2 regions of the Pseudomonas sp. DNDY-54 genome follow, and region 2 is predicted to be linked to the other one. Evidence: predicted binding sites of a transcription regulator. Region 2 holds the regulator's gene; the other holds the start of a gene.
The links. The regulator FliA, encoded in region 2, starts transcription of late flagellar genes. The targets are predictions, from matches to a motif close to CTAAAGTTTNNNNNNNNNNNGCCGNTAA.
Positions count from the first base shown of each region.

Region 1 (4,063 bases), 380 kb from region 2:
TTGGCGCCGGCGAAGGGCTCAACCCGAAAGAATAAGGTTTCCTGGGGATAGAGCAGGCCCTGCTCATCCATGCCGATGGTCACAGCAGCAATTTCAAGCAATGCGTCCGTTGCGCAGTTGAACCCGCCACATTCAACGTCCACTACGACGGGTAAAAAGCCTCGAAAGCGCTTGGCCATGGGGGAGCGCGGCTTACCTGGTGCGCTGCCTTCTAGTTCGTCGTCGAACTGATCATCGCTCATGCGTGTGTCTCCATCCGCCACTGCAAGGTTTCGCCAGCGCGCAACGGCACGACATTATGTTCGCCGAATGGAAGGTTTGCTGGAACGCTCCAGGGTTCACGTACGAGTGTGATCTGGTCAGTGTTGCGAGGCATGCCATAGAAGTCGGCGCCGAAGTGGCTGGCGAACGCTTCCAGGCGATCCAGGGCATTGCGCTGTTCGAACGCCTCGGCATAGAGCTCAATCGCCGCATAGGCGGTGTAGCAACCGGCACAACCGCAGGCGTTCTCCTTGGCGTGCTGAGCATGAGGGGCCGAGTCGGTGCCGAGGAAGAACTTCGGATTGCCGCTGGTGGCGGCGTCGAGCAGCGACTCCTGATGGACGTTGCGCTTGAGGATCGGCAAGCAGAAAAAATGCGGGCGAATGCCGCCAACCAGCATATGGTTGCGGTTGTAGAGCAGGTGATGCGCGGTAATGGTGGCGCCCACGTTACTGCTGGCACCTTCGACGAACTGGACGGCATCACGGGTGGTGATGTGCTCGAACACGACCTTGAGGCTGGGGAAGCGCTCGGTGACCCGGCTCAGCTGCTCGTCGATGAAATACTTTTCGCGGTCGAAGATGTCGATCTCTGCGCGTGTCACCTCGCCGTGCACCAGCAGCGGCAGGCCGACTTCAGCCATGGTCTCCAACACCGGAAAGATATTATCGATGCGGGTCACGCCAGAAGCAGAGTTCGTGGTTGCGCCGGCCGGGTACAGCTTGGCCGCATGAACGTAACCGCTGGCTTTTGCTGCGCGTATTTCGTCAGGCTGCGTGCCGTCGGTGAGATACAGCACCATCAGCGGCTCGAAATCGTTTCCAGAGGGGCGAGCAGCGAGAATCCGCTGACGGTAAGCGTCCGCTTCGCTCGCGTTGCGGACCGGAGGGACCAGGTTCGGCATGATGATCGCGCGCGCGAACTGGCGTGCGGCGTCCGCCACGGTGTGAGGCAACGCTGCGCCATCGCGCAGGTGGATGTGCCAATCGTCGGGGCGCAGTAGTGTCAGTCGGTCGGACATGCAGGTTTCCAGGCGGGTAAAACGTGCGGGAATGCTACCGGAAACGCGTGAAAAAATCGCCGCGGGCGGGATCCTCAGGCGAAACGAGACCATGCGACCAGTCTGGAAAGCCTCGGTAAGTTCAAGTTTTAGCGGTCAGCACCGATACCCGTTGAAATGCCTTCATCCTGGAGCCTTCCGTGCGCTTGCGCCTTCTTGTTCTCGCCTGCCTGCTGGCATCGCCGGCCAATGCACTGACCTTTCAGACACGTCTGGAGCGGGCACAGTGGCAGGTGGAGGGCGACCAGTTCGAATGCCGACTGACGCAGCCGGTGGCCGGCTTCGGTGCCGGGGAGTTTGTGCGGCGCGCAGGCGAGCAAGCGACGTTTCGCTTGCAGTCACCCGACCGCTGGCTAGGGGCCGGGTCGGCGACCTTGCTCGCGGCGGCTGCGCCGTGGCAGCCAGAGCGCAGCGATATCAATCTGGGGCTGGTCACGGTAGCCGGCGGCAAGGATATTCCATTCAACAGCTCCCAGCTGCAGGCCGGCCGGCTCCTCACTGGTCTGCTTGAGGGGCGTAGTCCGGTGATCCGTCACCGTACGCAGCACGGGGGCGACGCGCTGGAAGTGCGGTTGCTGCCTGCGCGTTTCGGTAAAGCCTACGAAGAGTTTCGTACCTGTACGGCCAAGCTGTTGCCGGTGAATTTTGACCAGATCCGCCAGTCGCAGGTCGGGTTTCCGGCCGGCGATGTGGTGCTGGATGCTTTGGCTCAAGCCAAGCTCGACATCATTCTTCAATTCCTCAAGGCTGACCCGAGTGTCAATCGGATACAGCTTGATGGACACTCCGACAACAGCGGCAATCGGTTGACCAACCGCGACCTGTCCCGTCGGCGTGCGTTAGCGGTCGAGGAGTATCTCGTTGCCAACGGTGTCCCGAAGGAGCAGATCACGTTGCGCTTTCACGGAGAGCGCTATCCACTGGTGTCTAACAACAGTGAGGCCAATCGCGCCAAGAACCGACGAGTGGCCCTGCGTTTGGAGCGGGGCCCTTTGACCACCGCGGCCGCCGTGGAGAAGGGCGCTCCGTCGTCCTGACGCCGCGCGACGCTCACGCCCCTGTAAAACATACGTCGCGACCAGTAGAATCTCCGCTTTCCTTCAATCCCGGGAGTGGATGGCAATGGCCGACGTAAAGAAGGTAGTCCTGGCGTATTCCGGTGGCCTGGACACCTCGGTGATCCTCAAGTGGCTGCAAGACACCTATAACTGTGAAGTGGTGACCTTCACCGCTGACCTCGGTCAGGGCGAGGAAGTCGAGCCAGCCCGTGCCAAGGCCAAGGCCATGGGTGTCGAGGAGATCTACATCGATGACCTGCGCGAAGAGTTCGTCCGCGATTTCGTCTTCCCGATGTTCCGCGCCAACACCGTGTATGAAGGCGAATACCTGCTGGGTACTTCCATTGCCCGTCCGCTGATCGCCAAGCGGCTCATCGAGATCGCCAACGAGACCGGCGCCGATGCCATCTCTCACGGCGCCACCGGCAAGGGCAACGATCAGGTTCGTTTCGAGCTCGGTGCCTACGCACTGAAGCCGGGCGTCAAGGTAATCGCGCCCTGGCGTGAGTGGGACCTGCTTTCGCGTGAGAAGCTGATGGACTACGCCGAGAAGCATGCCATCCCGATCGAGCGCCACGGCAAGAAGAAGTCGCCTTACTCCATGGATGCCAACTTGCTGCACATCTCCTATGAGGGCGGTGTGTTGGAAGATACCTGGACCGAGCACGAAGAAGACATGTGGCGCTGGACCAAGTCGCCCGAAGCTGCGCCGGACGCCCCCACCTATATCGAACTGACCTATCGCAAAGGCGACATCGTTGCGATCGATGGCAAGGATATGAGCCCGGCCCAAGTGCTGGCGTATCTGAACAAGGTCGGCGGCGAGAACGGCATCGGTCGTCTGGATATCGTCGAGAACCGCTATGTCGGAATGAAGTCCCGTGGCTGCTACGAGACTCCCGGTGGCACCATCATGCTCAAGGGGCATCGGGCCATTGAGTCGATCACGCTGGACCGTGAAGTCGCCCACCTGAAAGATGAGCTGATGCCCAAGTACGCCAGCCTGATCTACAACGGTTACTGGTGGAGCCCAGAGCGCAGCATGCTGCAGCAGATGATCGACGCCTCGCAGGTCAATGTGAACGGCGTGGTTCGTCTGAAGCTCTATAAAGGCAACGTCATCGTCACTGGCCGTAAATCGGACGACTCGCTTTTCGATGCCAACATCGCAACCTTCGAGGACGACGCTGGCGCTTACGATCAGGCCGACGCTGGGGGCTTCATCAAGCTCAACGCACTGCGCATGCGCATTGCTGCGAACAAGGGCCGGACCCAGTTCTAAACGGAACGGGGCACGGTTCTGACATAACCCCGGCCACGAGCCGGGGTTATGCTTTCTGCCTTGCCGAACATGAGGAGAACCACACCATGAGACTGCTGCACACCATGCTGCGAGTCGGCGATATGGATCGATCCATCGCCTTTTATACCGAAGTGCTGGGCATGACCCTGCTGCGACGCAAGGACTATCCGGAGGGCAAGTTTACTCTGGCCTTTGTCGGCTACGGCGACGAGGCGCATAACAGCGTGCTGGAATTAACCCACAACTGGGGCGTTGAGAAATACGACCTGGGTGACGGATACGGCCATATCGCGTTAGAGGTCGAGGACGTCTACAGGGCGTGCGAGGATATCCGCAGTCGTGGCGGCAAGGTCACCCGTGAGCCGGGGCCGATGAAGCATG
Region 1 is NZ_CP082271.1:3,235,924-3,239,986, reverse strand. Features, by position in the region: gene rnt (ribonuclease T) at 1-242, opposite strand, end outside; gene pyrC (dihydroorotase) at 239-1,282, opposite strand; gene K4O48_RS15000 (flagellar protein MotY) at 1,462-2,358, shown strand; gene K4O48_RS14995 (argininosuccinate synthase) at 2,444-3,661, shown strand; gene gloA (lactoylglutathione lyase) at 3,748-4,063, shown strand, end outside.
Region 1: the regulator FliA is predicted to act here: its motif matches at 1,403-1,430, upstream of K4O48_RS15000 (flagellar protein MotY).

Region 2 (4,063 bases):
CAAGTCGAAGAATTACCTGGTCTTGCCGGCGACCAGCCAGAGCCAGGTGCTCAAGGCGACCTGGCATCATTACCGCGGTTGCGGGCTGGCTGGCTGCATTCTGACTAAACTGGATGAGGCCGGGAGCCTGGGTGATGTGCTGGGTCTTACCATCAGCCAGCATCTGCCCATCGCCTACCTCGCCGACGGGCCGCGCATCCCTGAAGATCTGCATCTGCCGCGCAGCCATCAACTGGTGAGCCGAGCGGTGAGCTTGCAGACCCAGGAAGATCCCAGCGAGGAAACCATGGCTGATATGTTCTCGGGTCTGTACAACGCATCTTCACGGAGGGTCGGATGAACGCTTTGCTCCGTGACGCACACCAAGTAGACGCGTTCTGGCTGAACGCATCGATGGCCCTAGGGCTCCAGAAAGAGATAGGCGTTTGAACATGGGTATTCATCCCGTACAGGTTATTGCGGTGACTGGCGGCAAAGGTGGCGTCGGCAAGACCAACGTGTCGGTCAATCTGTCGCTGGCCCTGGCTGAGCTCGGTCGCCGGGTGGTGCTGCTTGATGCCGACCTTGGTTTGGCCAACGTGGACGTGCTGCTGGGGTTGACCACCAAGCGCACGCTGGCTGATGTCATCGCCGGGGAATGCGATTTGCGTGACGTGATGATTCAGGGACCGGGCGGTATTCGCGTCGTGCCCGCGGCATCCGGTACGCAGAGCATGGTGCAGCTCTCTTCGCTGCAGCATTCGGGGCTGATTCAGGCCTTCAGCGACATCGGCAACGACATCGATGTGCTGATCATCGACACGGCCGCCGGTATTGGCGACGGCGTAGTGAGCTTCGTGCGCGCGGCGCAGGAAGTCCTGCTGGTGGTGACTGACGAGCCCACCTCAATCACCGATGCTTACGCATTGATCAAGTTGCTCAACCGCGACTATGGCATCAGCCGTTTTCGGGTCCTGGCAAACATGGCACACGCGCCGCAGGAAGGCCGCAACCTGTTCGCCAAGCTGACCAAAGTCACCGAGCGATTTCTCGACGTGGCGTTGCAATATGTCGGCGCGATTCCTTACGACGAAGCGGTGCGCAAGGCGGTACAGAAGCAGCGCGCCGTGTACGAAGCCTATCCGCGAGCCAAGTGCTCATTGGCATTCAAGGCCATCGCGCAGAAGGTGGACAGCTGGCCGCTGCCCGCATCGCCACGTGGTCATTTGGAATTCTTTGTGGAGCGCCTCGTCAGGCCCGCCGCAGAGCCTCACGAATAACAAGCGGCTGGGTTCAGTATGTATTACAGCAAAGCTCACGCTAAAGACTCGCAATATCAGCTCATCGACCAATACGCGCCGTTAGTCAAACGCATCGCCTATCACCTCCTGGCGCGTTTGCCGGCGAGCGTGCAGGTCGATGATCTGATGCAGGCCGGGATGATCGGCTTGCTGGAAGCGTCAAAAAAATACGACGCAGGCAAGGGCGCCAGTTTCGAGACCTATGCCGGTATCCGCATCCGCGGCGCGATGCTTGACGAGGTGCGCAAGGGCGATTGGGCGCCGCGTTCGGTGCATCGCAATTCGCGGATGGTCAGTGAGGCGATTCGGGCAATTGAAGCCAGAACCGGTCGCGACGCTAAAGATCAGGACGTTGCGGCCGAACTTAAATTGAGTCTCGATGAGTACTACGGCATTCTGGGCGACACCTTGGGTAGCCGTTTGTTCAGTTTTGATGATCTGCTTCAGGAAGGTGAGCACGGCGAGTTCGAGGAAGATGCGGCAAGCACTCATCCGGAGCCGTTTCGCGATCTCGAAGATGAGCGATTCCAACAGGCGCTGGCCGAGGCCATTGGCAACTTGCCTGAGCGTGAAAAGCTGGTGCTTTCGCTGTATTACGACGAAGAGTTGAATTTGAAGGAAATAGGCCAGGTGCTAGGTGTGAGCGAATCGCGGGTGAGTCAGCTGCACAGTCAGTGCGCGGCACGTCTGCGGGCTCGCCTGGGTGAATGGCGCGCTCGTTAACGGCAGGTCGGCAATAAAGTATTAGACCGCTTACGCGCTTCATTCGTGAAGCCCGCAACAGACCGTGAGCAGGTTCTGAGATTCGTGATTTACGGAGGTGTACTTGGACAAGAACATGAAAATCCTCATCGTCGACGACTTTTCGACCATGAGACGGATCATCAAGAACCTTTTGCGTGATCTGGGATTTACCAACACCGCCGAAGCGGATGATGGCACCACTGCCTTGCCGATGTTGAAAAGCGGTAGCTTCGATTTCCTCGTTACAGACTGGAACATGCCTGGCATGAGCGGTATCGACTTGCTGCGCGCCGTGCGTGCCGACGAACGTCTGAAGCACCTGCCTGTGTTGATGGTGACCGCCGAAGCAAAGCGCGATCAGATCATCGAGGCCGCGCAGGCCGGGGTAAACGGTTACGTCGTCAAGCCATTCACGGCTCAAGTGCTCAAAGAGAAGATTGAAAAGATCTTCGAGCGCGTCAACGGCTGAAGCAGTAACGCCGCGAGGGCACTATGACGCAAGCAGACCAAAGCCTGGCAGAGTTCGAAGCAACTCTGAAGGCTCATGCACCCCAATTAATTGAAAGTCTGCAACAGGGCCGCTTCGACGAAGCCACGCAGATGTTCAACGAGCTCAATCAGGCGCGTAATCACGGGCTCTATCTCGAAGTTGGCAAGCTCACCCGCGAATTGCACAACGCCATCGTCAAGCTTGAAATGGATACCTGCGCGACAGGTGGTGATCCATCGCCAATTACCGATGCGACCGATCGCCTTTCCTACGTCGTGGAGATGACCGAAAAAGCGGCCAACCGCACCATGGATCTGGTGGAAGAATCAGCGCCGTTGGTGAACTACGTCAGCTACGAAGCGCAGAGCTTGACCGCCGATTGGCAGCGCTTCATGCGCCGCGAAATGAACGCTGAGCAGTTCCGTGAGTTGGTCAAGCGAATCGATCAGTTTCTTCAGCGCAGCATGAACGATGGCAGCCAGCTCTCTCAGAATCTAAGCGAGATCATGCTGGCTCAGGATTTTCAGGACCTGACCGGACAAGTCATCAAACGCGTCACGCGCCTGATCACCGAACTCGAAAGCAACCTGCTCAATCTTGTTCTGATGGCGGGGCAAGTTGATCGCGTCGCCGGCATTCAGCATGACCGCGACGCCATGCGCGCCGAGCAGGAAAAGAAAAAACAAGAAAAAGAGCCTTCCCATGGTGAAGGTCCGCAGATGCATGCCGATATACGTGAGGATGTCGTATCCGGGCAGGACGATGTCGATGATCTGCTTTCGAGCCTGGGCTTTTAGGGGAAGGTGAATATGAGCTTCGACGCCGATGAAGAAATCCTCCAGGACTTCCTGGTTGAGGCCGGCGAGATTCTCGAACTATTGTCAGAGCAACTGGTGGAGCTGGAAAGCAGCCCCGACGACGCCGCGTTGCTCAATGCGATTTTTCGCGGTTTCCACACGGTAAAAGGCGGTGCCGGTTTCCTCCAGCTGCATGAGCTGGTCGAGTGCTGCCACATCGCGGAAAACGTCTTCGACATCCTGCGTAAGGGTGAGCGTCGCGTCGATTCGGAATTGATGGACGTCGTGCTCCAGGCACTGGACTCCGTCAACGAAATGTTTACGCAGGTGCGAGAGCGCACCGCCGTAACCCCTGCGACCCCTGAGCTGCTGGCCGCGCTGACGCGTTTGGCCGAGCCGGCCGGCGCGCATGAGTTGCCGGTCGAGGCAGCACCAGAGCCGGAGCCTGAGATCACGACTGCCGACAACGAGTTCGAGCAATTCCTTGGCGCGTTGGAGCAGCCGGCTGAATCCGCACCTGCCCAGGCCGGTGACGAAATCACCGACGAAGAATTCGAGTCGTTGCTTGATCAGCTTCATGGCAAAGGGGCTTTCGCTGCCGAGCCCGTAGTCACACCGATCCCCGACGCAGCTAAGGCGCCGGTGAGTGACGAGATTACCGACGACGAATTCGAGGCGCTGCTCGATCAGTTGCATGGCAAAGGCCAGTTTGCTGAGCCGGCGGCGGCTGCGCCTGCCGAAAGCGCTAAGGC
Region 2 is NZ_CP082271.1:2,857,089-2,861,151, reverse strand. Features, by position in the region: gene flhF (flagellar biosynthesis protein FlhF) at 1-340, shown strand, start outside; gene fleN (flagellar synthesis regulator FleN) at 432-1,259, shown strand; gene fliA (RNA polymerase sigma factor FliA) at 1,278-2,003, shown strand; gene K4O48_RS13180 (chemotaxis response regulator CheY) at 2,119-2,493, shown strand; gene K4O48_RS13175 (protein phosphatase CheZ) at 2,517-3,311, shown strand; gene K4O48_RS13170 (chemotaxis protein CheA) at 3,324-4,063, shown strand, end outside.